One region of the Nocardia sp. NPDC049220 genome, then DNA from elsewhere that is predicted to be linked to it. Evidence: riboswitches for the same ligand, from Rfam matches in the RefSeq annotation. Region 1 holds a riboswitch; the other holds the start of a gene.
The links. Region 1 has a riboswitch for thiamine pyrophosphate ahead of thiC (phosphomethylpyrimidine synthase ThiC). Riboswitches for the same ligand answer to the same signal wherever they lie in the genome.
Positions count from the first base shown of each region.

Region 2: another riboswitch for thiamine pyrophosphate. It lies ahead of AB0C34_RS07355 (cytosine permease); the one in region 1 lies ahead of thiC (phosphomethylpyrimidine synthase ThiC).

Region 1 covers NZ_JBEZDA010000002.1:789,213-796,901, forward strand. Annotated here, with positions in the region: gene AB0C34_RS10650 (VOC family protein) at 1-271, shown strand, start outside; gene AB0C34_RS10655 (thioesterase family protein) at 288-1,082, opposite strand; gene AB0C34_RS10660 (KasA/KasB family beta-ketoacyl-ACP synthase) at 1,178-2,422, opposite strand; gene AB0C34_RS10665 (TetR/AcrR family transcriptional regulator) at 2,462-3,019, shown strand; gene thiC (phosphomethylpyrimidine synthase ThiC) at 3,466-5,151, opposite strand; TPP riboswitch at 5,141-5,264, opposite strand; gene fahA (fumarylacetoacetase) at 5,381-6,559, opposite strand; gene AB0C34_RS10680 (homogentisate 1,2-dioxygenase) at 6,556-7,689, opposite strand, start outside.
Region 2 covers NZ_JBEZDA010000001.1:1,645,481-1,653,169, forward strand. Annotated here, with positions in the region: gene AB0C34_RS07330 (ATP-binding protein) at 1-378, shown strand, start outside; gene AB0C34_RS07335 (DUF4173 domain-containing protein) at 450-2,003, shown strand; gene AB0C34_RS07340 (hypothetical protein) at 2,044-2,322, shown strand; gene AB0C34_RS07345 (CopG family transcriptional regulator) at 2,315-2,638, shown strand; gene AB0C34_RS07350 (DUF72 domain-containing protein) at 2,720-3,532, opposite strand; gene AB0C34_RS07355 (cytosine permease) at 3,553-4,920, opposite strand; TPP riboswitch at 4,914-5,029, opposite strand; gene AB0C34_RS07360 (hypothetical protein) at 5,638-6,036, opposite strand; gene AB0C34_RS07365 (cytochrome P450) at 6,654-7,689, shown strand, end outside.

The sequences.
Region 1 (7,689 bases):
GCCGCCGGGCTCGGGGTGCTCCATTGTGATCGGGCGCGGCGCGGTGCCGGACATGCCGCCCGGATCGCAGCAGGGACTGCAACTCGTGGTCAACGATCTGCGAGCGGCTCACGCCGAGTTGGTCTCTCGCGGCGTCGAGGTGACCGACATCAAGGTCCTCGGCGAAAGTCCAACGGCCATGCCCGACCCGCTGGATAACGTCGGTTTCTTCTTTTTCACCGATCCCGACGACAACGGCTGGGCCGTCCAACAGATCTCCACACGTCGCTGAGTACGACGGCGGTCGGCTATCGGGTAGCGATGAAGAGGGTTTGCGTGCTGCGGCCCAGCGGCCCTTTTTCGTCGTAGAGCGCCGATTCGGCCAAACCTATGCCATGGGATTGGGGATAGGTGACAGCGTCGAGGCAGACCCATTCGCCCACGGGCTGGCGGTACAGCGAGACCGTCAGGTCGGTGTTGATGAACAGGTAGCGAGACCAATCGAGCACCGCGCTGACGCCGTTGCCGGAATCGGCGGCGGCGAGGGTGCGCTCGAGTGGGCTCGGGACGGTGCCGGCCACGATCGGGTATTTGAGCCGGATCCAGCAGATCGCAGGGCCCGGTTGGGTGAAAGAGCCAGTGACGAAACGGTATTCGATAGCGGTGTGGAAGCCGACCGGCTGGGCGGACGGGAACGGTGCCGGCACCGCCGCCTGATCGGGTCCGGGTCGGGCGCCGGTCGGCAGGAAGCGTTCGGGCAACGCCAATTCCGGCTCGGCCAGCTTGAAGCGCCAGGCATTCGCCCGCATCACCGGTCCGCGATCGGTGGAAATCGTTGCCTCGATCAGTTCCACACTGCGGCCGGGGCGCAGCACGCGCGCCTGCACGGTGAGTGGCTCCAGTGGCACCGGACCGAGGATCTCGACCGCGACCCGCCCGACCTGGAACCCGGGCCGCGGCTCGCACCGCTCGATCACGTGACCGAGCAGCGCCGAGGGCGGGCCCGCGTGCTGGGCGTCAGGCGACCAGGGGCCGCGAGTGAGTTCGGTCGAGACGAACCGCTGCGGATCCGCCGGATCGGGTAGATAGAAGGCGTCGCTCACGTCGGTGTCCGTCCTTCGGGGCCGGTTGCACTACCGGTCGGCGAGTTGCTCGGTCTGTGCTACGACGGTATCCGGACCGGACGGTAGGGCTGCGGTCAGACCCGTCCGAACGCAAGGGCGACATTGTGGCCGCCGAAGCCGAACGAGTTGTTCAGTGCGAAGTCGATGCGCTGCGCGCGTGGGCCGCCCGTGACGATGTCCAGATCGATCGCCGGGTCACGGTTGTCGAGGTTCAGCGTGGGCGGGACGGTCTGGTCGCGCAGGGTCAGCATGGTGACCAGAGATTCGAGGGCGCCGACCGCTCCGATCGAATGTCCGAGCGCGGATTTCGGGGCATAGACCGACGCATCGGGGAGGACGGCCGCGATCGCGTTGGCCTCCGAGGCGTCGCCGATCGACGTGGCCGTGGCATGCGCGTTGACATGCTGGATATCCGAAATCTGCAGTCCGGCGGTGCTGATGGCTTTGCGCATGGCGCGGGCGGCGCCGACGCCCGCGGGCTCGGAGGCGACGATGTGGTAAGCGTCGGAGGTGATGCCCGCACCGAGCACCCTGCCGTGCACGACGGCGCCGCGGGCACGGGCGTGCCGTTCCGATTCCAGCACCATGAGCGCGCCCGCCTCGCCGAACACGAAACCGTCACGGTCCCGGTCGAACGGGCGGGAGGCGCGCTCGGGTTCGTCGTTGCGGGTGCTCATCGCACGCATCATGGCGAAACTGGCGATGGGCACGGCGTGGATGTGGCCTTCCACGCCACCAGCCACCACGACGTCCGCCTCGCCCGTGGTGATCAGTCGCCAGGCGTGCGCGATGGCCTCCGAACCGGACGAGCAGGCCGAGACCGGCGCGAAGACTCCCGCCTTGGCCCCGATTTCCAGCCCGACGGTTGCCGCCGGCCCGTTCGGCATCACCATCGGCACCGACATCGGCGAGACCTTCCGGTACCCGCCGGCGCGCATCGCGTCGACCGCGTCGATCAGTGCGTCGCCACCACCGAGCCCGGTGCCGATGGCGACCGCCAGCCGCTCGCCGTCCAGTTCGGGAGCGCCCGCCGAGTGCCAAGCCCGGCGGCCGAGGACCAGCGCCATCTGCTCGACGTAGGAGTGTCTGCGCTGCTCCACCCTGGTCAGCCGGTCGCAGGGCTGCGCCTTCAGCTTGCCGCCGATGCGGACCGGCAGATCGAACTCGGTCACGAAGTCGTCGTCGAGCACGCCGATCCCGCTGTGTCCCGCCAGCAAACCGGACCAGGTCGCGTCCATGTCGTCAGCGAGCGACGTGGTGGCCGCGTAACCGGTGACGACGACCGAATCCCGCGTTTCTGAAGCGATTGTTACAGTCACGATGTCATGAATACCTGTACCGGTCGCTACAGTCAACCCATGGCCCGCCCTCTCGACCACGCCAAACGCGCTGAGTTACTTGCCGCCGTCGTGCGCTATATCGCCGACCACGGCCTGGCGGATCTGTCCCTGCGCCCGCTCGCGGCCGAACTCGGCACCAGCTCGCGCATGCTGATCTACTACTTCACGACCAAAGAAGAACTGCTGGTCCAGGCGCTGGCAACGCAGCGACCCGATATGGCCGTCCTCTTCGCCGATATCGCGGAACCGGCGGCATTGCGCGACCGGCTGTGGGATTTCTGGACGGCCAACACTTCGGGTGCGGCAAGCACGAGCGTCAAGGTGATGCTTCAGGTTCTCGGCGCGGCCTGTGCCCCGCGCAGTCCCTATGTCGACTACGCCGAGTCGGCCATCGCCGTCTTCGTCGCCGCCCTGGCCGAAGGGCTGCGTGGTCTGCGGTCGGTCGACGACCCGGACGTGGTCGCGACCCTGCTCATCTCGGGTCTGCGCGGCATCCTGCAGGATCGGCTGATCACCGGCGATGTCGATCGCACCGATCGTGCCGCCCGCCGCTTGATCGACCAGACAGTGCGATAGGGAGGACGTCACAACCGTGCAAGACATCGCCGACGAGGGTGTGGTTCTTCGGGCGGCCACCGGCGATCACTGAACTCGGTTCAGTGAATTCGGTGCCGGCCTGCGTGGACGGTACATGCGAAGGTTCGCCCTGTCTGACCGATGACGTGATAGGCATGTGATGTTCACCCCGGCTCGGGCGTGTGCCGCCCACACCGGTTGTCTGGGTGCGGCGTTCGTGCGAAGCCCACTCGCCCATGGAACCCTCGATTGCACGGCCGTGCGCCGCGTGCCAGGGGTAGTGGGGCTTGGTCTGGCGCGGATCTCGCCGCAATGCCCGCGCGCACTCGATCGGCTGCCGATCTGCAAGACCTCCCCCGTTTTAGCGTCGCGGCTGGATCATTACCGAACAGCTCGGCGGACGATCGATACGCCGCCCGCCGAAGACGGCGGGCGGCGATCACTCGCTACGAAACGACCGGCAGGTAGACGGCGTTGCCGCGGTCGGCGAACTCCGCGGACTTCTCCGCCATCCCCGCCGCCAGGGCGTCGTCCTCGGTCAGGCCTTGGCGCGCGGCGTACTCGCGCACGTCGGCCGAGATGCGCATCGAGCAGAACTTCGGGCCGCACATCGAGCAGAAGTGCGCGGTCTTGGCCGGCTCGGCGGGCAGTGTCTCGTCGTGGTACTCGCGAGCGGTGTCTGGATCCAGTGACAGTGCGAACTGGTCGCGCCAGCGGAATTCGAACCGCGCCTTGGACAATTCGTTGTCGCGGTCCTGCGCGTGCGGGTGTCCCTTGGCCAGGTCGGCGGCGTGTGCGGCGATTTTGTAGGTGATCACACCGACCTTGACGTCGTCGCGGTTGGGCAGGCCGAGGTGCTCCTTCGGCGTGACATAGCAGAGCATGGCCGTACCCGCCTGGGCGATGATCGCGGCGCCGATGGCCGAGGTGATGTGGTCATAGGCGGGCGCGATGTCGGTGGCCAGCGGGCCGAGTGTATAGAACGGCGCCTCCTCGCACAGTTCCTCCTCGAGCCGCACGTTCTCCACGATCTTGTGCATCGGCACGTGACCGGGGCCCTCGATCATCACCTGCACGCCATGGGATTTCGCGATCGTCGTCAGTTCGCCGAGGGTGCGCAACTCGGCGAACTGCGCCTCGTCGTTGGCGTCGGCGATGGAGCCCGGACGCAGGCCGTCGCCGAGCGAGAAGGTGACGTCGTAGCGTGCGAGAATCTCGCAGAGCTCCTCGAAGTGCGTGTACAGGAACGATTCCTGATGGTGGGCCAGACACCACGCCGCCATGATCGACCCGCCGCGCGAGACGATGCCGGTGACCCGCTTGGCGGTCAGTGGCACGTAGCGCAACAGCACGCCCGCGTGCACGGTCATGTAGTCGACGCCCTGTTCACACTGTTCGAGCACAGTGTCGCGGTAGATCTCCCAGGTGAGCGCGGTCGGGTCGCCGTTCACCTTCTCCAGCGCCTGATAGATCGGTACGGTCCCGACCGGAACCGGGGAGTTGCGCAGAATCCATTCGCGCGTCTCGTGGATGTTCTTGCCGGTGGACAGGTCCATGATGGTGTCGGCGCCCCAGCGAGTGGCCCACACCATCTTCTCCACCTCCTCGGCGATCGAGGAGGAGACGGCCGAGTTACCGATATTGGCGTTGATCTTGACCAGGAACTTCTTGCCGATGATGGTCGGCTCGAGCTCGGGGTGCCGGTGGTTGGCCGGGATCACCGCTCGACCCGCGGCCACCTCGGCACGCACCAACTCCGGCGACACCCCTTCGCGCGCGGCGATGAAGCGCATCTCCGGTGTGACGATGCCCTGGCGTGCCCAGGCGAGTTGGGTACGCGGACCATCGGTGCGTTCGGTGGCGGGTATTTGCGCGGACACCGGTTCGGGCCTGGTCCACGCGTCGCGCAACTTCGGCAGACCGGCTTCGAGGTCGATCTCCGCCGCGACGTCGGTGTACGGGCCCGAGGTGTCGTAGACGTCGAAGTGCTCGCCATTGCTCAGCGTGATCCGGCGCACCGGAACGCGCAGTTCATCGACCTCCAGGTAGTGCTTGTTGCTGCCCTCGATGGGGCCGGTGGTGACACCGTCGACAGGTGCGGAGGCACCGTCGGACGCAGCGGTGATTGCCATCTTTCCTCCCTACGCCGGCATTACCCGGTCAGGTTCATACGGTCGACGGCCCTGGCGCCTGTTCGGCTAGCCGTCCTCTCAGCCCGCTGGTGCGAGCCCCCGTTGGCTTGTGAATTTCCCGACCGACCATACCCGTCCACCCGGAGTGCCCGGCGACTCGACACGTTCCACGTCGGCGGATTCGGCGCCGGCGTCCTCCGCGACTCGGCAGTGTCCGGATATCAGGCAATCACCGCGACCGGGCCGGCTGGATGCGGCCTTTCACCTCACCGAGTCCGATCCGCGCGGTATTAGGGCCGGGTGCGGTGGCAGTGATGGTTACCTCGTCGCCGTCCTCCAGGAAGGTGCGCTGCTGGCCGTTCACCAGAACCGGTGCGGTTCCGCCCCAGGACAATTCGATGAACGAGCCGCGCTGGTCCGGTTCCGGTCCGGAGACGGTGCCGGAGGCATAGAGGTCGCCGGTGCGGGTGGCCGCGCCGTTCGCGGTGAGATGCGCCAGCATTTGCGCCGGTGACCAATACATCCGGGCGTAGGGCGGATAGGCGACCGGTTGTCCGTTCCAGGCGACGGTGAAATCGATGTCGAGGCCCCAACGCTCGGTCTCCTGGAGATAGGGCAATGGTTCCGGCGACTGCTCGGGCAGCGGGATCCGGGCGGCCTCCAGCGCCGCCAGCGGTGTCACCCAGGCCGAGATCGAGGTCGCGAACGACTTGCCGAGGAATGGTCCGAGCGGTTGGTACTCCCACGCCTGGATATCTCGTGCTGACCAGTCGTTGATCAGCGCGACGCCGAATATCCGGTCGCCGAACTCGTCGATGTTCACCGGACTGCCGAGCGGGGAACCGACACCGATCAGGAACCCCAGTTCCGCTTCGATGTCCAGCCGTCGCGACGGGCCGAAATCCGGAGTGCCCGAGTCGGTGCCACGCTGCCCGTGCGGACGCACCACCTCGGTGCCGGAGACCACCACGGTGCCCGCCCTACCGTGGTAGCCGACCGGCAGATGTCGCCAGTTGGGCAGCAGCGGCTCGCTGTCCGGCCGGAACAAGCGGCCGAGGTTCGTCGCGTGATCGATGCTTGCGTAGAAGTCCACATAGTCGCCGACGCGTACCGGCAAACCGACGTCCACCTCGGACAGCGCATGCACCGCGGCGCTGTCGATCTCGCCGTCGACCAACTCGCGGACTCGATCACGCACCTCGCGCCATCGCTCGGGGCCCTGCGCCATGAACACTGCCAATCCGGGCCTGGCGAATGTCGCATCCTCGAGTGTCGCGGCGAGATCGATGACGTGATCGCCGATCCGTACGCCCACCCGACCTCCGCGTCCGCGCGGCGCGAACACACCATAGGGAAGGTTGTCCGGCCCGAAAACGGAATCGGCGGCTACCTCGATCCTGGTCCTCACGCGGGACCCCGACCGGACCAGGTCCACGCGTAGTTCGGGTCCTCGCAGGCGAGCGCGCCTTCGCCGAGTTCCAGCGGGCGGAAGGTATCGACCATAACGGCCAATTCGTCGAAGAATTCGAGTCCGATGCTGTTTTCATAGGCACCCGGCTGTGGTCCGTGCGCGTAGCCGCCGGGGTGCACCGACACCGAGCCCTGCCCGATCCCGGATCCCTTGCGTGCCTCGTAGCTTCCTCCGCAGTAGAACATGATCTCGTCGGAGTCGACGTTGGAGTGGTAGTACGGCACCGGAATCGATAGCGGGTGGTAGTCCACCTTGCGCGGTACGAAATTGCAGACGACGAAATTGCCGCCTTCGAACGCCTGGTGGGCGGGCGGCGGCTGATGGATGCGGCCGGTGATCGGCTCGAAATCGCCGATATTGAAGGTGAACGGGTACAGGCAGCCGTCCCAGCCGACCACGTCGAAGGGATGGGTCTGGTAAACCAGTCGAGTGCCGACGACCTTTCCGCCGGGTCGGTGTTTGACCAGCACCTCGATGTCGGCGCCGGTAGCGGTGATCGTCTCGGTCGGCCCGTGTAGGTCGCGCTCGCAGTAGGGGGCGTGCTCGAGCAGCTGACCGAACTTGGACAGGTACCGCTTCGGCGGCGTGATATGGCCGGTCGCCTCGATCACATAGGCGCGCAACGGTTCCGGCCCGGTGGGCAGCCAGCGGTGGGTGGTGGCCCGCGGGATGAGCACCTGATCGCCCTTGCGCGCGGGCAACGCGCCGAAGACGGTTTCGACCACGGCGTCGCCGGATTCCACATACACCAGCTCGTCGCCGATCGCATTGCGATACAGCGGCGAGCCGCGTTCGGCGACCACGTAGTAGATCCGCACGTCCGCGTTGCCCAGCAGCAGGCGGCGACCGGTGACCGGATCGGTCTCGGTCGGGGTGTCGCCGGGAAACAGGGCGTGTAGACGTAAATGGCGATGACGCAGTGGATGATTCGGCGTCGTGGACTGATCGGGTAGCTCCCACACCGTCGAATCGACTATCGCGGGCGGCAGTCCACGGTGATACAACAGCGCGGAGTCGCTGGAGAATCCCTCCTCGCCCATCAGTTCCTCGTAATAGAGCTGCCCCTG
Region 2 (7,689 bases), on a different contig from region 1:
TTCGGGCGCGGCGTGCGTTTCCATACCGAGGTAGAGCCGAGCACCGTGAGCGTGTTCGCGGACCGCGCGCGTGTGCATCAGGTGTTACTCAATCTGCTCGACAATGCCGCACGGCACGGCCCGGCTGGCGGGGAAGTCCGCATCACCGCGTCGAAGCGCCAGCACGACATCGTCATCGACGTGCAGGACGAAGGCCCCGGTATCCCGCTCGCCGAGCGAGCGACCGTCTTCGACCGTTTCACCAGAGGCGGTCGAACGGTAGGCGGCGGCACCGGACTCGGTCTCGCCATCTCCCGCTGGGTGGTCGACCTGCACGGCGGGACCATCGCCGTCGCCGACCCCGGCTCCCGCATTCGCGTGGTCCTGCCGAACCGCTGACTTTCCAGATCAGACAACCCGGTCCTCCGTACGGAGGACCCGGGTAATCCCGCATGCCGACAGGAGAAACTATGCCCGAAAGATCCGAGCCCGCAGTCGAGACCGAGCGGGTACACCTCCCGGCCCCAATGGTCCACACGCGGCCGCCACGATGGCGGCAGGTCGCCTGTCCGCCCGGTGTGGTGCCGGCAGCCCTGATTTCTGGGGTGGCCGCCGCGATCCTGATCCCGGCCGACCGGCCCGGAATCGGCTGGGTCCTCGCGGGTTCAGTACTCGTGACGGCAGTCTTCTCGATCGACCGCAATGCTCGCCGCGCCGCTGTGATCGTGCCCGGTGCGCCCGACACCATCGACGGCTCTGCACCAGAGCTTGGGACCGAACGACCCATCCGACCGCGGGCATTTGCACGTCGCAGGGAAAATGCGGGACGGCTCTGGTGGGCATTGCTCGCGCTGGCCCTGCTGGCGGTCGGCGCGTTCCGCGCCGCGGGGTGGCTGTTCGCGCTGTGTGTCGTAGCCGCCTCCGTCAGCGGGTCACTGGCTGTCGTCGGGCGTCGGTCGGCGCGCGGCGTCCTCTACGACATGGTGGCCGTTCCGCTCGCGGCGTCTGCCGCCGTGCGGTGGGTGTACGCGGGCATGAGTCGGGTGCGCGCGAGTGAAGCGAAGCGGGCGTGGCGGCTCGGGTTGTCGGTAGTGGTGACCGTAGCGTTGTTCGCGGTATTCGTCCCGCTGCTCGGCAGCGCCGACGCGACATTTGCTGCCCTACTCGAGGTCGTGACGCCGGATCTCGACCCACCTTCGGTGTTGCGGTGGATCGTGCTGTTCGGGATGTTCGCGTTCGGTGCCCTCGGCGCGTCGTTTCTACTCGCCGGTCCGCCGGCATCCGCGGCCGTCCACGACGGCGGCGGCCGGGGTCTGCGGCGTATGGAGTGGGCGCTGCCGGTTGGGGCACTCGCGATTCTGTTCGCGGCGTTCGTAGCTGCCCAGTTCGTCGCTCTCTTCGGTGGCGACGGATATGTTCGCCGCACCGCGGGGCTGACCTATGCCGAATATGCGCGCAGTGGGTTTTGGCAATTGTCGGCGGTCACCATCCTGACACTGGTGGTGATCGTGATCGTGCTGCGCTGGGCCACGCAAGACACAGCGGCGGATCGGTGGTGGCTTCGCGGACTGCTCACGGCGGTAAGCATGCTCGCATTGATCATCGTCGCCTCGGCCCTCGGTCGAATGTGGACATACCAGCAGGCGTACGGCTTCACCGTCCTTCGTCTCCTGGTCGAGGTCTGCGAATTGTGGCTGGGTCTGGTCTACCTGCTGGTCACGGCCGCGGTCGCGCGACTAGAACACATGTGGCTGCCGCGCGCTGTACTCGCAACCGCCGCGGCCACCGTCCTCGCCCTCGCCGTCCTGGACCCGGAACAGTTGATCGCGGACAAGAACATCGACCGATGGCTACATGGCAAGCCGTTGGATGTCGACTACCTGGGAGCACTCTCACCGGATATCTTGCCCGCGACCGATCGGCTTCCCGAACCGTTGCGCACGACTGTGCGCAACCGGCTTCGCGCGGACCTCGACGATGACACCTGGCAGAGCTGGAACCTCTCCCGCGCGACAGCACGCTGAGCGTGCGATTCGGTGCAATACACTTGTATTATCGCTGATCGTGGGTTATAACTGGCCTGAGTGGGCACTGTTGTCGCTCGTGGGGATCGATCCGCACGAGGTACTGCAGGTGCTCATGGGTGTCCGCCGCTGGCCTCGGCAGGCGCGTGGGCGGAATGCGCTGCCGGTCCTGACGGTGTGGGGCCGTACCAGCACCGGCCGGCCACTGGTGGTCGCTGTCCGCCGCACCGAAGGCTGGCAGTGGGACATCCTGGGTGCGGTCGAGATGTCCGACGCCCAGGTGGCTGAACTCGAGCGTTGGGAGCACGCCGATGACTGATTACCCGACAAACCCGACCGACGTCCCGGACTTCCTGTCCGGCCTCGAATACAGCGACGTGCCGGTGGATCCGGCCGAGGTGCCGCCACCGCTGTGCCCGGACGACACGGTCACCGTCACCACCTCACTGCGCATCCCGCTCGATCTGCACCAGCGGGTCAAGAAGGCCGCTGAACAGCGCAACGTGACCATGTCCGCGCTCATCCGCGACTGGATCGAACTAGAACTGGCAACCCTGGAGAACGACCAACCGATTTCCCGCGCCGACGCGCTGCGCGCACTGGCCGCACTACACCCGCTGCGCCGGTCGGCGTAACGAACCCGCCGCGTCACCGTTGTCGCGGCACAGCGTCCGATCGAACTGTGTGACCAACCGTCGGTGGCGAGGCCGAATACTTCACGGGCGTGCCAGCCGTGTCCGCAGAGCAAGGGCGTCGCGTGGCGCCATGACCTTCGCGTCGTTGTCGAAATAGGCGAACACGTCGCCGGTCTCGGCCCACGCGCGGATCTTCACCGCCCACTCGTCCAGGGCATGGTCGGTGTACCCGCTGACGTAGAGTTCGTCGTGTCCATGTAGCCGGATGTACACGAAATCCGCGGTGACCTCCTCGAGCAGCGGATACTTGCCCGCCGCATCGGCGACCACCAGTGCGACGCCGTGCCGCCTGAGCAAGTCGGTGCACTTCGGCGTCACGAAGCTGTCGTGCCTGACTTCCAGCGCGTGCCGCAGCGGACGGTCGGCGTCTGTCGCCGCGTAGGCGGGGTCGACCCGCTGGTCGTGTCGTCGAGCGACCTCGACGCCCTGCACGGTGGTGCGGGGGAGGTGGCTGAGGAACGTGTCGATCAGCTGCACGTCGAACGGCAACGTCGGTGGCAGCTGCCACAGGATCGGTCCCAGCTTCGGTCCGAGCGCGAGCGGTCCGGACGCGAGGAAGTTGGCCAGCGGGGCGTCGTCGTCGCGCAGGCGCTTCATATGGGTGATGTACCTACTGCCCTTCACCGCGAACACGAAATCGTCCGGGGTCTGCTCGGCCCAGGTTCGGTAGCTGGACGGACGTTGCAGCGCGTAGAACGACCCATTGATCTCGACCGAATCGAGGCGTTCGGACAGATAGGCCAGTTCCCGCTTCTGCGTCAGGCCCGCTGGATACAACGTCCCTCGCCACGGCGGATACACCCACCCCGACGTGCCGACTCGGATCTGCCCCATCTCTCCATCGTGGCAAACCGCTACGCCGGTTTGCGCGGCGCTGTGATTCGCCCGACCAGCCACGCCACCAGGACCGCCGCTCCGAACGACAGCAGCGAGGCGCTCATCCATGCCTGCTTGGTGAAATGTACGATCCCCTGAATCCATATCCAGAAGTCGGTCCACCGCCCCGCGTCACCGGGGTTGACCAGCTGATACACCGTGAGTCCCACCAGCCAGGCGACGATCATTCCCCAACGGGAGGGGGCATCATGCGCGGTGTTCCACACACCGTTCGCGCGCAGGAAGAAATCGGCCACCAGCACACCGAGCAGTGGTACGAAGACCGATCCGATCAGCCCGAGGAAGCCGAAGTAGTCGGCCATGTCCAACCGCAGCGCGAACAGTGTGATCAGGGTGCCCAGGCCGATCGACAGGATGCGGCGGTCGACTCGCGGCGTCAGATTCTGGATCGAGACCGCGGTGGAATAGACGTTGGCGAACGACTGGTCGGCCTCGCGCAGCACGAAGACGAAGAAGAACAGTGCGCCTAGGCTCACCTGCAGGAATGGTGTATACGGGCTGTCGTCCGCGGTCGTGAGCGCCAGCGCGAACAGTCCCAGGACATAGGCGATGATCTGGGTGAGGGCGTATGCCCCGCTGGCCGCCCCGAACGCCGAGCGGCTGCTGCGGGAGTGGCGGGTGTAGTCGGCGGCGACCGGCACCCAGGAGATGGAGACAGCGAGGGCGGCATCGGTGGCAATCCAGAAGAGGTTCCAGTCGACCCCGAACGGGCCGTCGCCCCGCGGTCCGGGATCGGCCAGCAGGTCGGGGAGCCCGCTGCGGATGAACTGGACATAGAACCAGATCAACGCGATGACCACGCCGACCGTCACGAACCGGCGCAGTACTCGGACCGACCCGAGGGGCCAGATCGTCAGGACGGTGGTGAGCAGTCCCGCGGCCACCACGTAGAGCCAGTGCGGCCCGCCGTGGAACAGTTCGGCGGCCGCATCGCCGATCACGATCAGCTCGAATGTCCCCCAGCCGATCAGCTGCGCAACGTTCAGAACTGTCGGCAGGTAGCTCAGCTTCGCGCCGAACAGACCACGAAGCAGCACCATCGCGGGCTTGCCGGTCCGCGCGCCGGGGACAGCCGCCGCACCGAGCATCAGCCCGCCCAGCACGGTCCCGATGATCGTCGCGAGGATGCCCGCCGCGATCGAGATCTGCGCTGCGCCCTGTGCGTTCGGCGCCAGCACTGTGTAGGCGCCGGAGAACGCGAAGAGGCTGACGCCGAGGTTGGCCCAGAATGCGCTCTGATCCCAGAACGACAGCACTTTCGGTGCGGGCTGGTCGAGCGTGAGCGGGGCTTCGTGGCCGGCATTGTCCAGGGTCGATGACGCCATGACGGTAATGCTCCCTACGCCGGCATTACCCGGACAGGTTCATGCGGTCGGCGACGCGTAGGGTACGCCCTCTCAGCCCGGCCGAGCCCGAGCTCCCGCGATGGGTGATTCCGGCGAATAGTACACCCGCACCAGAGTCGGGCATGATGGAATACGAGGTCGACCTGACTCCGCCGCCGCAGAGGCCCGATGGCCCGGGTGGTGTAACGAATCAGCGCTGCCGGGAGCAGGGCGCCTCGCATCGAGAATGAATTGCTCCGTACGAACATGTTCGCTCTGGCGGCCGTAGCCGGAAACCGGCGCTCGTGCGGTGAGCCTTCCTATGGTTACCGGGTAGCACCCTTACGACTTCACCCCGGAGTTGCCGATCTGGAAGAACCCGGACGGACATGCTGATCCCGCGCTGCTCGCCCGCGTCGTCTACACCCCTGGACACTGACGTAGCAGCGGTGTCAGTGCCCGTTACACCGGCAGATCCTGCGGGTAGCGGTCGGCGACTCGACCGAAAGCCTGGTACCTGAAAGCCGATTCGGGTGCGGCGTCCGCAGCCCCGACAGCCGGCGGCGCGCCACCGGCTCGGGCCCACTACCAGGACAGCGACGACGCATGCTGACCTCTCGGCGGTCGCTCCGATCGGCACGCACTACGTCGGGCGCAATCGCCCGTGCTACTGGGAAGTCGGGTGGGCCGCGCCGTTCGATCCGCCGCGATGGCGAACTATCCCATGAGGAACGAGCCCGCGAACCACGCCAGCACCACGAGGACGGCTCCGACCAGCGCGCCGGGAAACAGTGCCCGGCCCTGCTTGGCTGCCCTCCCGGACATCACCGCGCCGACAACGAATCCCGTGATTCCGCCGCCGACCATCACCCAGACACCCGCGCTGATGTCGACCCGACAGCCGGGTTTGGACTCGCACACACCACCCGCCATCAGGAACCAGGGCGCGAGCACCACGGACATCATGGCCAGCGTCGCGGGCAGGAACCACAGCAACGCACTCACGATCAGATCAGCGCTGCCCGGTGGCTCGACCGCGCGGGGTTCGATGCTTTCGCGTGTGGGATAGCCGGAGGGGCTGGCGCCTTGGGACACCTGGTTCAGATAACCGTGCATCGTGTCTCGCTATCGCTCGTCATGGAGTCGGCCGGGCCGATGGATGTTATACACCAGCCGCGTGACCGCCGAACTTGTTGTGTCCCCGTCGATGCGGGGCCGCGGCGCCCGTGACCACTCCACCACCATGCCATCCGGTCCACCCATCGCCGGCATCCCCCGCGTGCGGCGTCTCCGGTGCATTGACAGCGAATCCTCGGCATCGCCGCCGCTACCGATCGTTGCTGCGGATCGAGTGGACGGCTTCAGCGCAGTGCCCGCGCATCCGGTGGATCGACGACCGAAAACTGGAGTGACAGTGCCCTGAACGGCGCTGCCGCGACGGAATCGTCCCATGTCACCGGTGACTACCGATGCCCGCGATCTACCTACTGGGCCATTGTGTTTGTCGATCCGCCCGGCGGTCGGGGGTGACGAGTCGAGTCGTCGCGCCGAACATGTTGGACGACAAGCGAGTTGGGACGGCGCGGTGTCGCTCGCCGGATCGCAATCGTCGAATTCACCTCTGATGGGGGAGCAGCACCGTGACCCACGACCACACCTCTCCTGCGAATGAGAGTGGCGCGCAATATAGTGCGCATCCCGCATTCAGCGACGCCGACGCCGAGCGTGTAGCGCTGTACACCGAGAAGTTCGCCGCCGACCCGCATCGCGCCTACCGGGAGATGCGGACCCGGCACGGATCGCTGGTGCCGGTCGAACTGGCGCCCGGAGTGCCCGCGACATTGGTGATCGGGTACCACGCCGCGGTGCAGATTCTGCACGATCCGGCGCACTTCCCGGCCGACCCCCGGACCTGGCAGGCGAACGTCCCCGCGGACTGCCCGGTGCTGCCGGTCATGGAGTGGCGCCCGAACGCGTTGCGGAGCGCGGGCGCCGACCACGCCCGCTACCGGCAGGCCAACACCGCGAGCATCAATGCCGTCGACCTGCACGCGCTTCATGCGACGGTAGAACGGATCGCCGTCCCCCTGATCAACGACTTCTGCGCGTCGGGCAAATCCGATCTGGTGTCCCAGTACGCGTTTCCGCTCGCCTTCGAGACGATCAACGCGATGCTCGGCTGCCCGCAGGAGATCGGGCAGCAGGTCGCCGCCGCGACCGCCGCGGTGTTCGACGGCGTCGATGCCGAACGGGGCAATCAGATGCTCAGTGCGGCGCTGTTGCGGCTGGTCGAGCTCAAACGCGCCGAGCCGGGCGACGATATCGCGACCCGCCTGATCCAGCATCCGGCGAACCTCGACGACGCGGAACTGATCCACCAGCTGGTGGTCCTCTACGGCGCGGGCATCGAACCGCTACAGAACCTGATCATCAACAGCCTGGTGCTGATCCTGACCGACGACCGATTCGGCGGCGATGTCCTCGGCGGCAGCCTGTCCACCCGGGACGCCCTCGACGAGGTGCTGTTCACCGATCCGCCGATGGCGAACTTCTGCGTCACCTACCCGCGTCAGCCGATCCTGATCGGCGACGTCTGGCTGCCCGCGCACCAGCCGGTCGTAATCAGCATGGCGGGGTGCAACAACGACCCGGCGATCGGCTCCGCCGACCATACCGGCAACCGATCGCACCTGGCCTGGGGCGCCGGCCCGCACGCATGCCCAGCGCGGAGTCCGGCCTATCTGATCGTCCAGGATGCGATCGACCAGC